4 regions of the Pseudoalteromonas fenneropenaei genome follow, and region 1 is predicted to be linked to each of the others. Evidence: predicted binding sites of a transcription regulator. Region 1 holds the regulator's gene; each other region holds the start of a gene.
What was found. The regulator sigma-54, encoded in region 1, starts transcription at its own class of promoters, with help from an activator protein. The targets are predictions, from matches to a motif close to GTTGGCACGNNNNTNGNNT.
Positions count from the first base shown of each region.

Region 2: a site for sigma-54 is predicted at 1,940-1,958, ahead of ACFOEE_RS05000 (FlgO family outer membrane protein). Genes of this name have one in related genera too.
Region 3: a site for sigma-54 is predicted at 2,515-2,533, ahead of ACFOEE_RS04965 (LPP20 family lipoprotein). Genes of this name have one in related genera too.
Region 4: a site for sigma-54 is predicted at 3,112-3,130, ahead of flgJ (flagellar assembly peptidoglycan hydrolase FlgJ). Genes of this name have one in related genera too.

Region 1 covers NZ_JBHRSD010000017.1:133,243-138,125, forward strand. The annotation lists gene rapZ (RNase adapter RapZ) at 1-709, opposite strand, end outside; gene ptsN (PTS IIA-like nitrogen regulatory protein PtsN) at 723-1,169, opposite strand; gene hpf (ribosome hibernation promoting factor) at 1,171-1,458, opposite strand; gene ACFOEE_RS10775 (RNA polymerase factor sigma-54) at 1,487-3,031, opposite strand; gene lptB (LPS export ABC transporter ATP-binding protein) at 3,092-3,817, opposite strand; gene lptA (lipopolysaccharide transport periplasmic protein LptA) at 3,814-4,341, opposite strand; gene lptC (LPS export ABC transporter periplasmic protein LptC) at 4,331-4,883, opposite strand, start outside; gene kdsC (3-deoxy-manno-octulosonate-8-phosphatase KdsC) at 4,882-4,883, opposite strand, start outside.
Region 2 covers NZ_JBHRSD010000010.1:180,026-184,908, forward strand. The annotation lists gene ACFOEE_RS04990 (FlgO family outer membrane protein) at 1-615, opposite strand, end outside; gene ACFOEE_RS04995 (FlgO family outer membrane protein) at 617-1,288, opposite strand; gene ACFOEE_RS05000 (FlgO family outer membrane protein) at 1,301-1,909, opposite strand; gene galU (UTP--glucose-1-phosphate uridylyltransferase GalU) at 2,125-3,012, opposite strand; gene ACFOEE_RS05010 (thymidylate synthase) at 3,021-3,854, opposite strand; gene lgt (prolipoprotein diacylglyceryl transferase) at 3,851-4,654, opposite strand; gene ACFOEE_RS05020 (sulfite exporter TauE/SafE family protein) at 4,664-4,883, opposite strand, start outside.
Region 3 covers NZ_JBHRSD010000010.1:174,005-178,887, forward strand. The annotation lists gene ACFOEE_RS04945 (chemotaxis protein CheV) at 1-67, opposite strand, end outside; gene flgA (flagellar basal body P-ring formation chaperone FlgA) at 272-916, shown strand; gene flgM (flagellar biosynthesis anti-sigma factor FlgM) at 987-1,313, shown strand; gene flgN (flagellar export chaperone FlgN) at 1,306-1,734, shown strand; gene ACFOEE_RS04965 (LPP20 family lipoprotein) at 2,022-2,483, opposite strand; gene ACFOEE_RS04970 (flagellar assembly protein FlgT) at 2,597-3,814, shown strand; tRNA gene ACFOEE_RS04975 (tRNA-Arg) at 3,877-3,953, opposite strand; gene ACFOEE_RS04980 (hypothetical protein) at 4,080-4,883, opposite strand, start outside.
Region 4 covers NZ_JBHRSD010000010.1:162,211-167,093, forward strand. The annotation lists gene flgL (flagellar hook-associated protein FlgL) at 1-72, opposite strand, end outside; gene flgK (flagellar hook-associated protein FlgK) at 75-2,093, opposite strand; gene flgJ (flagellar assembly peptidoglycan hydrolase FlgJ) at 2,095-3,075, opposite strand; gene ACFOEE_RS04900 (flagellar basal body P-ring protein FlgI) at 3,176-4,273, opposite strand; gene flgH (flagellar basal body L-ring protein FlgH) at 4,301-4,883, opposite strand, start outside.

The sequences.
Region 1 (4,883 bases):
TATTACGCTCTAAATGCGGTAACCAAGTTTGCACAAAGGTTTGGATCTGCCAAGTAAACTTCTGCACTATGCTATGGCTGGCAAGATAATCCTTAACGGGTTGATCAAGCCCAGTAAGCGGTTTTAGTTCAGGTTCCCAATGCGGGTTAGGTAAAAAACGTGCGTCAAACACATAGTCAGCTTCTTTGGGCAAACCATGTTTAAAACCAAATGACATAAAGGTCACTATAAGTGACTTGTCTTTTTTGCCAAGGATTTTTTCACGTATGGTTTCTGCCAGCTGATGTACGCTCATCCCTGTGGTATCTAAAATCACATCGGCGCGAGTGATAAGTACATCTAGCAGGATTTTTTCTTCGGCGATCGCCAAATCCAGCGGCATATTATTGATAGACAGCGGGTGTAAACGTCTCGTTTCTGAATAACGTTTGATTAAGGTTTGGTCGTCACTGTCGAGATAGAACAAAGTGGGCTTGGCAAACGCGGGCAAATATTCAATGATGTCATTGAATTCTTGCTGCTCTTTGGGCAAATTACGGACGTCGATACTGACCGCAATTTTGTCATAGCTGTCAGCCGCAATACGGACCAAAGACGGCAATAAATTGACGGGAATATTGTCGACACAATAAAAGCCCAAGTCTTCTAAAACCCGAAGTGCGACGGATTTACCCGAACCTGAGCGACCGCTGACAATAATTAGTTCCATCTCTTTACCTTACTTAGCTCGACAATATTTCAAAGAGTTGTTCGTCACTTTGCGCCTGACGCAACATACGACAAAATTCTTTGTCCCTCAGTTTATCAGCGATTGCGGCTAAGGTCTGCAAATGAGTTTGATTATCGCCCTCAGGTACGATGAGTGCCACGAAAATATCGACGGGGCGATTGTCGATGGCATCGTAATCAATGGCTTCTTGATTAACCAAGACCATCACTAGCACTTTATCGACTGCGGCCATACGACCATGTGGCAGTGCAACGCCTTTACCAATGCCAGTACTACCGAGTTTTTCACGGGCTAATAAAGCGTCGAGGATATCATGTTGATCAAGGTCGGGAAGCTGTTGGTGGGCCAGTTCACTGATGTATTCGAGAATGCGTTTTTTGCTACTAAAAAGGACTGCAGCTTTGCTGCAGTCCTTTGAAATTAATGCACTTAGTTTCATTTTAGTGTCGGATCATCTTTTCTTTATGTTTTATGACTTGCCTATCTAACTTATCTAATAACAAATCGATGGCCGCATACATGTCTTGATGCTCTGTCGAAGCAAATAACTCTCCGCCATTCACATGAAGGCTTGCTTCCGCTTTATGGATCAATTTTTCTACATCAAGGATAACATGTACATTGTTGATATGATCGAAATGTCGCTCCAGCTTCGCAAACTTGTTGGTGACATAATCCCTGAGTGAATCGGTAATTTCAACGTGACGACCAGTTAGATTTAGTTGCATAAGCATTCTTCCTTCTTTGTTTTACGTCTCAGATCAGGCTCTTGCGCTGATTTGACGGTGGTATAGCCAGAGACTCACGATATTTTGCAATAGTGCGTCTCGCCACTTGAATTCCTTGTTCCGCTAATATATCCGCGATTTTACTGTCGCTCAATGGCTTAGTAGGTTTTTCCGCGGCGATTAGCTTTTTAATGAGCGCCCGAATTGCTGTTGACGAGCACTCACCTCCGTTTTCAGTACTTACATGGCTTGAGAAGAAATATTTCAGCTCAAAAATGCCACGCGGGGTGTGCATATACTTCTGGGTGGTAACCCGAGAAATGGTAGATTCATGCATTTCCACCATTTCAGCCACATCATTTAGCACCATAGGACGCATTGCCTCTGGGCCATGTTCAAAAAATGCCTGCTGTTGCTTCACAATACAGTTAGCCACTTTTAGCAAGGTTTCGTTGCGGCTTTCCAAACTTTTTATAAACCACTTCGCTTCCTGTAAATGGGAGCGAATAAACTGACTATCGCTTGATGAGCGCACCGAGCGGCTCATCGCGGCATATTGATCGTTAACACGAATTTTCGGCATACAATCTGGATTCAGTTCAACTACCCAACGACCTTTGACTTTTTTGACCGACACATCTGGGATCACGTATTCTGGTTCTTCGTGGATCACGGTTGCAGCTGGTTTTGGGCTTAAACTGTGAATGAGCGTCATGACTTCTTTTAGCTCATCTTCCTTTAGCTTAGTCTTTTTCATCAAAGTGCGATAGTCGCGACTGGCTAAAAGCTCAATATGTTCGTTGAGGATCTGTTTGGTTTCGCTCAGCCAAGGTGTAGTTGGGTCATATTGATTGAGTTGAATGCACAAGCATTCCTGCAAGCTGCGTGCGGCAATTCCAATCGGATCAAAAAGTTGTACACGTTTAAGGACGGCTTCTACCTCGTCCAGCTCAATCGGTTCAGCTTCTTCACTACCCTCATTAAGGCTGTGCATAATGTCTTCAGTGCTAACCGTCAGCATACCTGACTCATCAACGGCTTCGACAATTGCCACGGCAATGGCGCGATCGGTGGGGCTAAACGGCGTGAGCTCCAATTGCCACATCAAGTATTCGTGTAAGGTTTCGGTGGTTTCACCTTGGTAGACGGTGTCTTCGTCACTCATAGCACCAGAGCCACTGCTGGGCGCTGCGCTCATATATTCGTCCCAAGTGACATCCATCGCTAATTCGTCGCTGACAGTATCCTTATTGAGTGCATCACCAGCTTCCATTTCATAATCGCTGACCGATTCTTCAAAGTCATTGCCTGCTTCGAAATCGTTGCCTTCAAATTCATTGTTTTGCTCTTCACCACTGCTACTCGAGACGCTAAAATCAAAGTCGTTGTCAGCTGAACCGGTTTCTGCGTCACTATCTTGCTCATCCACTTCTAAGAGTGGATTGCTGTCGAGCGCCTCTTGGATTTCTTGCTGGAGATCCAACGTACTGAGCTGCAGCAAGCGGATAGCTTGTTGTAACTGTGGCGTCATTGTGAGTTGCTGGCCCATGCGCAGCTGTAATGATTGCCTCATGTATCTCTAACAATCCTTTTTCTAAGTGTTCAATTCAAATAGGCGACTGTACTACAAAAACTATAGCCTGAATTGTTCGCCTAGGTAGACGTCGCGCACAGTTTGATCTGCGAGTACGTGTTCGGGAGTGCCAGCGGCGATTAGTTCACCATGCGAAACAATATATGCCTTCTCACAGACATCAAGGGTTTCGCGCACGTTATGATCTGTGATCAGCACTCCAATACCGCGATTCTTTAAGTGCTCGATTATTTTCTTTATATCTAACACTGAAATCGGATCAACGCCAGCAAAAGGCTCATCTAAGAGAATAAATTTTGGATTTGCGGCTAAAGCGCGAGCAATTTCCACTCGGCGACGCTCACCACCCGATAAAGCCATCCCTAAACTATCTCTAATATGTTGAATATTAAACTCATCTAATAGTTCATCGAGGATCTGTTCGCGTTGATTGCGTTTCAGCGATTTGCGTGTTTCTAAAATCGCCATCAGGTTTTGGTAAACCGTTAACTTCCTAAAAATAGAAGATTCTTGCGGTAGGTAACCAATCCCAAGGCGAGCGCGGCTATGCATTGGCAGCAGCGTGATGTCTTGTTCATCAATATGGATTGAGCCTTTATCGCTTGGCACAAGCCCTACAATCATATAAAAGGTAGTGGTTTTACCCGCGCCATTTGGGCCAAGTAAGCCGACTATGCTGCCCGCTTCAATGCTTAATCCGACGTTTTTAACAACCTCGCGGCCCTTGTAGCTTTTTGCTAAACAATTTGCAGTTAACACACTCACGGTTTACCTTGCTCCTTGTTTTGCTTCTTATCTTTTTGCTCAGGCACTAAAATAGTCTTTACCTGACCTTTGCTATTGCTGCTGCGCTCAGCATTAATCAGTTGCTTAGCCATGTCGTAAACAATCACATCGGCATTGATTTTTTGCCCAGCCTGCATGATTTCTGCATTACCACTGATAGTAAGAGTACGATTGGCAACGTCGTAGCGGACTTCTTGCGCTGAAGCGCTGATCACACTGCCGTCACTTTGCTGTTCTTGAAAACGCGCGGGGTTTCCGGTGGCAACCAACAGCTCAGAATTTTCTCCTAGCTCTTCACGACGGTGAACTTCGAGCCGGTCGGCACTAATTTTACGACTACCATGCACAATCTCGACATTCTCCTCAAAAATACCTATGTTGGATTTAAGTTGAGCTTGTTGCTTGCCCGAAGCGATAAATACAGGCTCTGTGGTGGTTGTATTGGCAATGGCCGCATAACTTAACAGTAGAGCGACGCCGCTGATGAGCAACTTATTGGTCATAATATGTAGTTCGCGTGTGATTATTCAGTTCAATAATATCTGTGTTTAAATCTGCATGTAAGCCTTTACCTGTTATTGTTAGGTTAGGGCCGCTGATCACCACAGGTTGTTCCGAAAGCAACGTCTTGTTGTTGATGTCCACACGGATATGAGCCGCAGTGATTTTCTCAACCATACTGGCTTCTCCTTGATTGGTGGCAACAACATTGCCTTCAAGTATCAGAGTATTATTTTCATATAACGTTGCTTCATTGGCGGTAAGTTGCCAACTTTGCTGCTGGTTATAAATTGTAAAAATGGGATACTGGAAGTGTGAAAACCCCAGCCCTTGGTACATTTCTACTTTTTGCGCTTTTACTGAGTGGCTCAATTTGCCAATTTTATTATAGGCAGATTGCTGCAAATCCATGGCGATGTAGTCAGGCGTAACTAACAATTCGTTTTCTGGTTTGCTGGCCACTATATTGCTGTTGAGGTACGGATACCACAACCAAGCCATGATAGCGATAAAGAAAACCAGTAACAGCGCCCGTGCATGTGTC
Region 2 (4,883 bases), on a different contig from region 1:
CAAAGCGATATCTTGTAACACGTAGTAAGGCACCACCGTTCTGGCGCTCGCGGCTAACGCCTTACTTTTCAAATTAACCACCCGAGCTTGGATCTCTACGCCTTGCTGGCGATAGATAAGAGAGCCTGATAAAACATGGTCAGCATGTAAATCATGGTTTAATTCACTTAATTGCCGAGAAAAACCAAAATCGCCACGGTCAGTGATTTTGATATCATTCATCACTTTAAAATCGACAGTAATAAAACCGAAGCGCTGCAATGCGCTCATTAATCCTTCAGAAAGTTGGTTGCCTAACTGATTGGTATGTTGCAAAGACTGATTAAGCTCCACGAACGAGGTCACTGCGATAGTGGGGTCGTTACTCGCGGCTATCGAATCAGACAAGGTTAACGCCAGTTGCTCAATATAATCATTTAATTGCTTATGATGTTTTCTAGGTGTAAAGGTGTACTGGGCAGGCGGCTCGGCCTCCGGCTCCACCAGCTGCTGGTTTAGCATTGGTGCAGGCGCGTTATTCATCACTTGCGGCGCGGTATGTTGGTTGTCAATATTGACTGTAGTCAAACAGCCAGATAACAACAAGGCAACCACACCTAGACTCAGCTGCTTCATATTACATTCCCCGCTTTAAGGTCACGCCGTCCAGTTCATCTTTGCTGTTCAGCTCATCAATCACTTTTTGCGGAATAAATCCCTGCGCTGTGCCCACCACAGCTTTGCTATTGATCCCCACCACACGCGCATTGACCAGCACACCATCGGTGTGATTCACTAAGGTGCCAGCCATAACATATTGAAATGGCATATCTTGTGATAGTTCAAGATAATCTCGCGAAAACACAAAATCGCCCTGCGGCGTAATACGCATAAAATCTGTGGTTTTAAAGTCAATTACAGGAATACCAAATTGATGTAGCTCGTGGACAAACCCTTCCGCAATTTGATTACCCAGTAACGTGGTACTGTTAAAATCCGCATCTAAATAGACAAAACTCGCCACTGCAATTGGGGTCTTTTGATTGACATATTGCAGGTTGGTCACTAGGTCTTGCATCACTGCGCGAATATAGTGATTAATGTTTTTACCTGAATAAACGCTATTCACTTGCTGCGCTTGCTGCTTAACCGCCAACGACTGAAAGTTATTATTAGGCGCCGCAACATCGCGCACACCATCAACAAAACCAGGTGATTGTGCACCAGATGTCAGCTGATTATTACCCTGTAATGCGGTACAACCAGAAACCACCAGCGCCAGTGCAATCGTTGTCATCACGTGTTTCATTACATTCTCCGCTTAATATTCTGTTCGGTAGATGGTGCCTTCACGCATTTGTACGCGTTCACTGCTCCACATTACGTTTTTTGGGATCTCAGTGGTGGCCGCTGACATCACCAAGCCATCATGCAAATTAACTAGTCTAGCATTGACCACATAGGCGTGCTGTTGTTCAGTCAAAGTCCCAGTGATGACAAAGCCGATATTTTGACGGGCCCGCAATTGCGTCACGTCACGAGTAAGAATACTATCGGCTGAGGGATGCAAAACAATAGCGTTCTCAAGTCGATATTCGGTCGTTTGATAGCCCATTTGCGCAAAATAGGTCATTAAACTTTCCTGAATCTGCTGGCTTAAGCCCTGCCCCATACCTGTTGCCAACGCTTTATCTACACCTGAGGTAAAATAAAAACTGGTGATAGCGATACGCTCACTGGTTTTAACCATACCCGCTAGATCACTGAGCTGGGCCGCCAATACACCGACGTAGCTGTGTAAATCGTAAGCGGCCATAGTTGCAACCGCCGTTGGCTCGCGCTTTGCTACAGGCTCAGAAGTAATTGTGCACGCCTGCAAGCAGCTTAACACTGCAAGCAAAGCAAGCCATTTGAAATGCGGTTGATTCATAGCACCACTCTCGTCACTTTTCAAAATAGAAAGCAAGAAGTGCGCCAAAACTAAGAAGGAAGTTCCCCATATGACTTGGCGTTGCAGCTAGGCTGGCAAGTAACACAGAGATATATTTTTGATTGGGCTCAGGGAGCGCAGCCAACACTGCTGCAATTTCAAATCACAAGGTATGGAATGAAAAAGTTAGGGCGCTACTTGAGCGCCCTTTGGTCTTACATTTTTTGCAATAAGTTGGTGAGATGGGCTTTTAAATCCGCCGCAAACTCAGGTCGGCGCAACGCATATTCAACGTTTGCGCACAAATACCCAATTTTACTACCACAGTCATGGCTTTTGCCTTTCATCGCATAGGCTTGTACTTGTTCTTCCTGCATTAACATCGCAATGGCGTCAGTTAACTGAATTTCACCACCTGCACCTAAAGGCGTTTTTGCTAATAGTGGCCACAATGATTTGCTCAGTACATAACGACCCACCACAGCAAGGTTTGATGGGGCATCTTCTAACGCTGGCTTTTCCACCACAGACTGCAAATCAGCACTGTCACCTGGTTTAAGCGCAACATTGCCAATATCAGCAATACCAAACTTATCTACGTCTTGATGTGCGACCGGCTCAACCATGATTTGGCTGGCGCCAGTTTGTTTAAAACGCGCAACCATTTCTGCTAAGTTGTCTTTTTTCAGGTCACTGGCCATTTCATCAATCAAAACGTCCGGCAAAATCACCACAAAAGGCTCGTCACCTATGATAGGTGCAGCACAACTAATTGCATGTCCCAAGCCTTTCGCTTCGCCTTGGCGAACATGAATAATAGTGACCCCTTTAGGGCAAATATTTTGTACTTCGGCAAGAAGTTGCCGTTTTACCCGCTTTTCTAGCGTAGCTTCTAATTCAAAGCTGGTATCAAAATGGTTTTCAATCGAGTTTTTACTTGAATGTGTTACTAACACGATTTCTTTTATTCCCGCAGCCACCGCTTCATTGACCACGTATTGGATCAAAGGTCTATCGACTATAGGTAGCATTTCTTTGGGAATAGCTTTGGTCGCAGGCAACATACGCGTGCCTAATCCAGCAACCGGGATCACCGCTTTCATGATTTCTCCTAAATCGCCACAGGGGCTTTAATGTGAGGGTGGGCTTGATAATCCACCAACTCAAAATCGTCAAATGTGAAATCAAAAATCGACTTTACATTTGGGTTGATACGCATCGTTGGCTTGGCAAATGGGGTCCGTGACAGTTGCTCATCTACTTGCTCTAAATGATTTAAATACAAGTGCGCGTCGCCAAAAGTATGGATAAAATCTCCATATTCTAGGTCGCAAACCTGCGCAATCATCATCGTCAGCAGCGCGTAGCTGGCAATATTAAACGGCACACCAAGGAAAATATCTGCGCTGCGTTGATACAGCTGACACGATAGTTTGCCATCTAGCACATAAAACTGGAATAAGGTGTGGCAAGGCGGTAGCGCTTGCTTACCCATAGCGGCATTTTCGCGCGGTGAATACCGAGTATCCGGCAATAAAGCGGGATTCCAAGCACTGACGATTAAACGCCGCGAATCAGGATTGGTTTTGATTTGTTCAATCAGTTCAGCAATTTGATCTACCACTTCACCGTTTGCGCCTTGCCAAGAACGCCACTGCGCACCGTACACAGGCCCCAGCTCACCGTCTTCAGTGGCCCATTCGTTCCAAATACTCACACCATTTTGCTGTAAATAGGCGATATTGGTCTCACCTTTTAGGAACCACAGTAATTCGTGAATAATGGACTTTAAGTGACACTTTTTGGTGGTCACTAGCGGAAAACCTTCTTGCAGGTTAAAGCGCATTTGGTAACCAAATACGCTAATGGTGCCAGTACCTGTGCGGTCTTCTTTTTTTGTCCCATGTTCTTTAACATGGCGCATTAATTCTAAATACTGTTTCATGCTTTGTGCTCAACTGCAGCTTTAGGTCGACGGCAGGCAAACAACATCAGTCCCAGCCCAGCCACAACCATAGGTAAAGATAAAATTTGTCCTTGCGAGATTATACCAGCATATAAGCCAATGTGAGCATCAGGCTCACGGAAATACTCAACCGTAAAGCGAAATACCCCATAGCCAAGTAAGAATAGACCCGCTAAGGCACCCGCTGGCGGTGATTTACGTTTGTACCATAGCAATATAATCAGTAGCACTAAGCCTTCTAAAAATGCTTCATAAAGCTGCGAAGGGTGACGTGCTACCGGACCTCCGGTTGGAAATACCACAGCCCAAGGGACATCAGTTGCTCGGCCCCATAATTCGCCATTGATAAAGTTACCAATGCGTCCCGCTAAGAGACCAACTGGTACCATAGGCACGACAAAATCCCCTACTTGTAGCAGCTTCTTATTATTACGCCAAGCAAAAATCACTATGGCTAAAATAACCCCGAGTGCCCCACCATGAAAAGACATGCCGCCCTGGTCAACTCGGAATAAATACATCGGATTTTCTAGGAAATACTGGAACTGGTAAAACAGTACATAGCCCACTCGGCCACCTAAAATTACCCCGAGCATGCCGTAAAACAGCAAATCGCTGACTTGCTCTTTGCTCCAAGAGGAACCTGGTTTTTGTGCTTCCCGATTGGCATACCACATCGCAAAAACAAACCCTATTAGATACATCAGACCATACCAGCGTACGCTAAGAGGCCCTATCGAAAAGATCACCGGATCAATTTCAGGAAATTGCCAAGCCATTACTGTTCCTTAACTCATTAACATTCTAATTGCTATCACGACCAACAAAGCCGCAAAAATTCGCTTGATTACTTTAACAGGCCAATGTTGCGTTGCTTTTGCACCTAACGGCGCCATAAACCAAGAAGTGACGATAATACCAAACAAAGCTGGTAAATACACAAACCCAGCAAAGCCATTTTGCCACGCAAAATGCTGCCAACCTGAAGATACATACCCAACCGAGCCA
Region 3 (4,883 bases), on a different contig from region 1:
ACAATTCTAGGCGGTTCTGCCCAACCAACTGCGTACGTTGGTTTACAGAGTCTAAAATACCTGCCATCTCTTTCTCCTACCTTACAAACTGCGCCGGAACGATCATTGCTTAACCTATCAGGTATGATAAAGATCTACTTGCTGGCGTCAGAGAATTGACGCACAATCTTTATACCTTGTTTCACCCCATAAGCATAGTCGAAACAATATGAGTGTGTTAAAAAAATCCGGATGGCCGCAGTTAATTTATTTTTTTGCGGGTTTTTCAATAATGACACAAGGTTACGCGAAAACCTATAGACCAGAAGCGCTTGAGCAAGAGGCTGAACAATTCATCGCCAATCAGCTCATTGAGGACCCAAATCTACGTATCGAAATACGTGCTTTGCCGCTTGAACTGCGCAATGTCGAAAAATCTTGCGAAGCACCACTGGAATTATCAACGCCGAGTGCACCTCCTTTTAATCGGCAGGTTACAGTGCAACTTAAGTGCCCAGATACAATAAATTGGACTCAATATGTCCACGTTCGCATTGAAGAATTAGTTCCTATGGTGATTGCCAATAAAAGTTTGGCGCGCGGTGAGCTCATCACCCGTGATGTGCTTGAACTGGTGTATAAACCAAAACAATTTGCCCGCGCCAGCTATTTTGACAATGTAGAGCCTTTAGTTGGCAGTCGCAGTAAAAGAACGATTTCAGAAGGTATTGCCATCGCCACGTCGCAAATATGCATGGTATGCAAAGGTGACAACGTGACAATTGAAGCAAATCAGGCTACTCTGAGCATTAAAACCACAGGGATAGCGTTAGAAGACGGAAACCTAGGCGAGTTGGTATCGGTCAAAAATGCACGTTCTGGCAAGACCTTGCGAGCACGAGTCACAGGAGTGGAATCTGTTGAGGTGAATTTATAAAAAATTTGCTAAAGTATCGCAAGTGGCAGCCGATATCAAAGTTAAGCTGGGTAATCTGGATTTTAATATCATGGTCAATCATATCAACAATGGGCAATCCGGCACGGGTGTGCTCAATAATGCCAAGCAGCAAAAGTTAGACTTACAACGTCAGGAAGCGAATCGTAGTAGCGCACCACAAACGCCTGCCACGCCAAAAGCGGCAAGTGATTCTGTAAGCCTGACGCCACAAGCACAACAACTGAAAACTGTACACGAAAAAGCGCAGCAGTCTTCAGGCTTTGACAGTAAAAAAGTGGAAGAGCTGAAAAAAGCCATCAGCGAAGGCAAATACCAGATAGATTCTGAAAAGTTAGCGAAGAACATCGCGGCCTTTGAGTTTAATTTGTATGGCTGATCCAAAAGTCCTTTGTGCCCACAAGCTAAATCAACAGGCAGAGCAGCTTGATGAATTAGCGCTGTTACTGGATGAGGAGCTTAATAGCTTAGCCTCTCGTAACGGTGATGGCTTAAAGGACTTAGCACGTAATAAACTCAACTTGTTAAATGCGATTCAACGCTTAGATAAAGAAATAGCAGCGTTTTCTGCTGAGGTACTTAACAGTGAAGAGATCACGGCAAGTATTGCGGCTATCCGCAAAAAGTTAGCTGATTGCCAGCAAAAAAATGAAGTCAACGCTCATGCCGCACGACAGGCTCATTTGAGTGTTCAGCAGCTCAAGTCGATTTTGATCGGTGCACCGACTTCTGTCACTTATGACCAAGGTGGCAGTGTAGTTACCGGTGAAAGTGGCCTAGTACGAAATTTAAAAGCTTAAAGCAGAATGTAAAATCGCAGTGCAATTTACCCAGATTGAACTCACTCCTTGGCGCATTATTTACCGTCATATGCACACCAACCGCAATACCGCAATACCGCAATATTGATCAATAGTGCCGCAAACACCTAATACTTGAATACGCAAAAAGGAGCCAAGGCTCCTTTTTTCATAATGGCAGTTTAAACTTACAGAATAATAAAACGCTGCTCTCAAGACACTCACGTATTCTATTTACTAATTGACTTACGCAATGCCAACACATTCACTGACGTCTAATAGCACAGTTAATAATAAGTCACACGTTTTACTTTACGTGGTTTTATCTCAGTAATGTACAGGTCAAATACGCGTTTCATGTCGAGTTCCAGCTCTGTGGTGTAAACATCACCCACTGCGTAGCTTTTCACTACCTTGGCACCTCGGATCATGCCTTGCACTTGACCTCGCAATACATCGTTTTGTGTCACTGCACCTTTCACAGTCAAATTTGAACCTAGCTTTTGCCCGTACACTTGCTCTGCAAGCTCCCGATACGCTTCAATCTTGGACGCTTTGATTGCCATTAACATCCGCTCAGTCTCTGAGTCTCCTGGCTGCGCTTTTAAAGGCGCATAACCAACTGCACGCAGCACAGGGTAAGTATCTGGCTCAACAACACTGTATTCAACGTGTTTGTCAAACACTGAGCTACAAGCCGTCGACAATAGTCCCAGTGCCAACAGTGAAATAAGTCTAAACTTTACCATGAGGATGCTCCCAATCTAACTTGATTTAATTAAGCAAACGCTATGCCAATAAACAGTGGCACACGCTTTGCTTTAATCATGCTAAAATGCACTAACATGACGAGAGATTTGCTATGCAGGCACCTTCTTTGAAAACCACTCGCGGCTGTCGAACTTCATTCGCTTTACTGGCGCTCTTGGTGTGCCAAACAGCCAATGCTGAGTGGTTTGAATCGACAGGATACGCCACTATTGATGATGGTGATATCGCAAAAGCCCGCTCTGCCGCAGTAAAAGACGCCATTCGTCAGGCGCTGATCTTCTCCGGGGCCTCTGTAAGCAGTATTCAAACTGTGGCTGACGGTGTTTTGGCGCAAGATCAGTTAAAAATCAAATCTCACGGCGAAATTCAACAAATCAGCCTAATTGAAGAGCGCCAAGAATCTGGCCAGTTTTCCGTGACACTGCATCTTGATATTTTTGCAACTCACAACCAGTGCAAACAATCGCTATTTAATAAGCAAATTGCGGTTACACGCAGTCAACTTGTAAGGCCCCAACAAGCGCGGATGGGACAAATTTTTGACATTCCAGAAGCAGCATCTAGACGCCTTTATGATACCTTACAAGGTCGTAATATGGCTGTACGACCCGTGCCCTATCTAGCACAACCAATTAATGTCAGTGCCTTTTTCAGTCAGCAGTTTGACTACAATGGCGGACTTATCGAAGAAATAGCAGCACGCAGCAATAGTCAATATGTACTGCTGAGCCAAATCACCGATATCGCAGCGGGCGATAAACAAAATAGTGATTACGCGTTTTGGCAAAATGACTCCTATAAGCGCAGTTTTAAGGCCAATTTTGCGTTATATGATGCGCTCACTATGGAGCCACTCTGGCAACAAAACTACGTCACTGAAGGAAATTGGCCATTTGCTAAAACCGATATCATCGACGTCAACAGCAACCGTTTTTGGCGTAGTGATTATGGTGAGAAAGTGCAAGAGATGTTCAATAAAGTCAGCTACGACCTTTCAGCGGCAGTGCAATGTTTACCAACCAAAGGCAAGATTTTACATCTAGATAGCGACAAAATCGTGCTGAATTTAGGTCGCATTCATGGCATCAATGAGGGTCAACTATTGACCATTGCACACCGTAATGACCTCACCGACCAGTTTGGCGGCCGCTATACTCATGGCGTCAATACCCTAACCCAACTGCGCGTTACACAAGTGAATCAGCAAAGTGCGATTGCGGTCAATATCGACAAGCGCCCGCTGAGTAATATTCAACTCAACGATATTGTGTTGATTAACACCCCAGAAGGTGATGAATTTAATCTTTAATCGCAGGAGCAGTAACGTAAGCTTATGTTGGCTATGCCCAGGCAAACCATATTGAATTAAGCTGGCGTCCCCGGCAGGATTCGAACCTGCGACCTATCCCTTAGGAGGGGATTGCGCTATCCAGCTGTGCCACGGGGACTTAAACCATCGCCCCTTAAAATATCAATGTTCACCGCTTTTTTCCATACCTCACTTTAAAAATGGGCATAAAAATCAATGTACTGACGTAGCTTTTCCGCTAGTCAAAATCGCATTCTAGGTAGGATTAATTGCTTTTTAGCAACGAAAATGCGTGTTGAAACTGAGCATGTAAACTTGGCGATATGTAATTGAGGTGCCACTCCATAAATTGCGATGTATTATAAAGCTGTTTCAGTTGCGTATTAAAATCGTCCAGAAACGCCCGAGTCTCAGGTGTATCAATACATGCGATCCGCCCAGAAGCAAGCGGACTTATCTCTGTAACTGCCAGAGCGATAGGCTGATTTTCTCTGAGAAGTGCTTTAAAACTATTGTGATACGCAATAACTGAAGGATACTCAAAGAGAATATCAATGCGGTTAGCCACTAACATGGCATGCATTTGGGCTTCGTTTTCACTTCCGTCTTTGCGATAAAGTTGTTTTGCTGGCAGCGTGCGGATCAAATTATCAATTGCATCACCATAAGAACGTTCTTTTTCCACTCCCAATACCCAATTTGGCTGCTTAGCAAATAGTTCTTGCAGCGAAGCAAATGTGTGTGTTTGGGTATCAATTAATTTGGGCGATGCGTAGACATTAAGCCCAAGAAAATACGTCAGGGGTTCGGAAAAAAGGAGGTATTCGCTTCTTTCTTTATTCTTAAGTAAATTGCGCACACACAAACCATCTTTTTGCTGCACATTTTTAAGCGCCCTATCAACACTGGCTTCCTCTTCAAAAAGTGAATATTGTGGCAGCAAATTGCGCACTGCTTCGAAAACTAAAGCCTCTGTTTGTACACCTACGGATGGATTGTGATAAATTTTTATTTTAGTTGGAACTGCATACGCAGCACCGCTCAATAAAAAAGCAGCAATTAACATGCA
Region 4 (4,883 bases), on a different contig from region 1:
ATTCACTTCTGATTGGTTGTTCAAAATAGAGCTTAAGCTATTCTGATACATCATATTATTTGAAAGACGCATAATTACCTCGCAGCACTTAACAAGGTGTCAAACACGGCCCGTGCTGCACTGATGATCTGTGCAGATGCCGAATAAGATTGCTGAAATCGTAACAAGTTTGCCGCTTCTTCATCTAAATTGACCCCCGATAAGGACTCATACCAAGCTTCTGATTGTTCCGCTAATGCTGCAAAAGCCGCGCCATTTGTTTTCGCTTGGCTGGTTACTACCCCGACATCGGTGACTAATTTGGCAAACGACTCATTAAAAGTTTTTAAGTTATCGGTATTTGCTGAGCTCACTACATTGTGACGCACCAGTTCAGCATTTTGTAAATTGGCCAAAGCTAAGCCATTACGGTTATCATCATAACCACCGGTATTAAACTCAATAGTAAAACTGTCACCCGTCGCCGCCTGCCCTTCTAAATCAAAGTCAAAACCGTAAGTATTAAAAGGCGCACCAGCCTGAGCCAAGATATTTTTGCTATTACCTGAGGTAGTAAATGTCACGCTGCCAGATGCATCTGAGATTGTGTATTCATTAGCGTTAGCTGTTTTAGTAATCGTGATAGGTCCATCCGTAAACGTCGGTGGCGTACCTGAGAAATTACTACCCGTTCCGGTGTTAGTTACTGTACCCGTTGTCAACGAAGCTGAACTGGTGTTACCGGCCGCTGAGCTGGCACGAACCGGTGAGGCAAGCGCTAAATGCTCAGCACGGGTAGTCGCAAGCGACAAATTCCCAGCGGCTTCACTGTTGAGTTTTACTAAGAATTTATCGCCAACCGCACCACCTGCACTGATATTGAGTTCTAAGCCGAATGCATCGGTTGATGGCGCCGCTAAATTAGCTGAGTTAATTGTGCTTGGTGGCGCACCGATATTAAATGTTTGTGCATTACCAACTGGATTGCCACGATTATCCAACGCAGTTACCGAGACTTGCGTTGCATTGACATATTCAATCAAAAAGTCATTGGCTGGGATCTTCTTCCCTTCACCGGCTTCCAAAGTCGCTGAGATAGTTGCACTGCCCGTATTCGCTTTATACGCATAAGCACCGACCGTTGGGATGTTAAATAGGTCGCCACCTAAGTTGCCATCTAGATCTAGACCCAAATGGTTTTGCTGGTTAAAAGCATCAGCAATAGAAATCGCCATTTGCCCTAGCTGATTTTGTGCAGGGATCAGTATTTCATCTCGAAACGCTAACAAGCCACCAATTTTACCTTTAAGGTTTGCTGGATTGAGTTCTAGGGCAACCGCTTGCGCACCGCTGACATCTAAGGTTAATTCTTTGAAGTTTGGATCAGGGTCGCCATTGGTTGAGAAGAGATTAAACGCCCCTTCTTCCATGACTAAAGATTGCCCTGTACCTAAAAAAACCAACTTTTGCCCATTACTGCCATCTAAGGTTTCAATATCCACTAGCTCTGCAAGTTTTTTAATCGCCAAGTCGCGCTCGTTATAAACCGCACTATTCGCTTGCTGGGCTTGTGGGCTCTGAAAAGTGGTGATTTTATTATTGAGATCCGAAATATTCTTAATAAGGCTATTAGCCTCTTCAGAGAATATCGCTAATTGCTCATTTACGGTGTTTTTTTGATCAAGCACAATCCCTGACAGTCTGTCCATTTGGTCAACTAGGTTTTGCGCGCCAGTAAAAAACAAGCCTCGATTAACTGATGATGCAGGCTGGTTCATGGCCTCTTGCAAATGATTAAACAATTTGTTGATGCTGGTAGACAAAGAACTCGAATCTTCGGCAAATAGATTATCGACTCTTGATGCTTCGCTGACGAATTGGTCATAGTAGGTTTTATTGGCAAGGTCACGATTGAGCTGCTTAACAGCAAACTCATTGATCAAGCGTACTGTTTCGCCACGACCAAGTTGGTCGCCAATCATAGTGCTATATTCAGTGCGCTCACGAACATAGCCCTGAGTGTTCAGGTTCGAGATGTTTTTACTGGTAGTTTGTAATAATTGGCTGTTAGCCCTGATCCCAGACGCACCAATATTGAGTAAATCATATGACATCTTAGTTCACTCCTCGACGCACAATACCACCTAGCATTTCTTTAAACTCACCACGCATTAAAACGTTTTTGATCTTAGTGGCATAATTCGGATCGGTCGCATAACCGGCTTGTTGTAACGCATCTAAAAACGACTCAGGCTTATGCGTATTTTCCAGCGCTTGTTGATAACGTGGGTTACTTTGTAAAAAGTCGACGAAATCTTCCACACTGTCTTTAATTGAGTCATAAGCGCGGAAATGCGCTTGTTTTTTGACAGGTAAACCTTGCTCAAATTCGAGCGTTTGCTTTTGTGCTTTATCACCTTGCCAACTTGAGTCAGATTTAATGTTGAATAAGTTGTTAGAGCTTGAGCCATCCGCTTTTTGGATAACATGCTTACCCCACCCCGTTTCAAGCGCTGCTTGCGCTACCATCACCGCAGGGTTTAAACCTATCTTCTTCGCCGCATCTTTCGCGTAGTGCCACACTTGCTCGATAAAACTTTCTGGCGTGTTAAAGTCAGCAGGTTTAGCCATAGCTGGCGCGCTCGCCTCTGCTGCTGCAACCACAGTTTGCATACTTGGCATACTGTCAGGCTTTTGACGTTGTAACGTTTTTGCATTGGGTAATTCGGCGTCACTACGCAGCACACTGGCTGGTTTGTAGTCTTTGCCATTAGGTGCAAGTTGCTGAACAATCAGATCCGCAAGACCTAAGCTGCCTTTACTAGACAAATCACTAGCCAATTGTTGGTCATGCATTTCCTGAAAGAACTTCACACCGCTGGAATTAAACGGGCTGTCTTTATCCTCAAACGCAGCGTTGGCTTCACGCATGCTTTTCAGCAGCATTTGGGTAAAAATCGCTTCAAACTGCTGTGCAGCTTTGCGTAACGCTTCATCACCTTCTTGCCCAGGTCTTGCAGTCAGTGCTTTCTGACGCAAGTCGTTGAGACTGCCAAGGTCAAAGACGTTTTGATTTTCAAGCGGTTTTAAGTCCATCGGAAAATTGGCGCATTAATATACATAACTTGGTTAAAGCAATTTTCAGGCCAACAAAAAACCCCACCTTGTGGGGTTTCCAAGAGTGTAGTGTAAGTTATTAAATAATAACCAATTGTCCGCTAATTGCCCCAGCTTCTTTAAGAGCCTCAAGGATAGCCATTAAGTCGCCTGGAGCCGCACCCACTTCATTTATGGCACGGACTAAGTCATCTAAGTTCACCCCTGGGTTGAACACAAACGCACGTGAATCATCTTGGTTAACGTCAATGATACTTTGTCTAGTCACGGTTGTTTCGCCTTCAGACAAAGCCAGAGGTTGAGACACGTTTTGCTGCTCTGCAATGGTCACGGTTAGACCACCATGGGTGATGGCCGCTGGTTGCAACTTCACGTCTTTACCTATCACGATAGTACCAGTACGTGAATTAACAATGATTTTTGCTGAGGTATCCGCTGGCTTAAATTCAAGATTTTCCAGCGTTGATAAATACGCTACCCGCTGTGATGGGTCGCGCGGTGCGATTACACGGACTGATGCCGCATCCATAGGTTTGGCACTATCTGGGCCGACCAAATCATTAATCGTTTGTGCTAAACGTTTGGCCGTCGTGAAATCAGGGCGATTCAAGTTAAAGGTAATATAGTCGCCTTGGGTAAATGGGCTTTTAACCGCTCGTTCAACCATACCACCGTTGGCAATACGACCTACGGTTGGCGTATTAACGATAACTCGACTTCCGTCAGCACCTTCGGCGCCTAAGCCGCCAACCACAAGACTCCCTTGAGCAATCGCATAGACATTGCCGTCCACGCCTTTAAGGAAAGTTTGCAACAATGTGCCACCACGCAGACTACCTGCGCTACCGATTGAAGACACTGTAACGTCAATAGTTTGGCCTGGCTTTACAAAGGGCGGTAATTCCGCATGCACGGCAACAGCCGCGACATTTTTGATTTTAGGCTTAAGATTATCCGGTAAACCTATGCCAAAGCCGTTCAGCATGGCTTTAAAACTTTGCTCGGTAAAACGACTTTGCTCACCTGTGCCAGGTAAACCAACCACAAGACCGTAGCCGACCAATTGGTTTGAACGCACCCCTTCTATCATACTGACATCTTTGATGCGTTCAGCATACGCAGTGGTGCTTAGGCATAATACCGCTAGTAACGTCGCCTGAATGAATTTATTTAACATATGCTTCCCCACCCACCTATCTTTATCTTAAAACGGCATCAAAGTGCTTAAGAAGAATCTTGCCAACCAACCCGGTGCTTGTGCTTCTTGGGTTTGCCCTTTACCTGAATATTGAATACGGGCGTTCGCTATGCGGTTAGACTGTACAGTGTTGTCCGATGCAACATCCGTAGGTCTGACTAAACCTTCAAGGCGGATAAATTCTTCACCTGTATTCAGTGTCAGCCACTTTTCGCCGCGGATCACTAAGTTACCATTCGGCAAGACTCGAACCACGTTGACCGATATATTGCCAAACAGACTATTAGATTGGGCTGTTTTGGCATCGCCTTTAAACGCATTGGATGCTGACATCCCAAACTGGAGACTTTCACTGCCAATATTTACCGCATTACCACCAAGACCTATAACAGGATCAAGACTAGCATCGGTTGACTTAGTCGCCTCATTATTGGCGGCTTTTGAGGCTTGGGTCGTTTCACGAAGTACGACCGTAATGATGTCACCAGTGCGCAGCGCTTTACGATCAGAATATAAATCGTTAGCGTAGTTCGCATTAAACAAACTGCCTGTCGCTACCATTTGCTCATTCTGCTCTTCAGGGAAGACC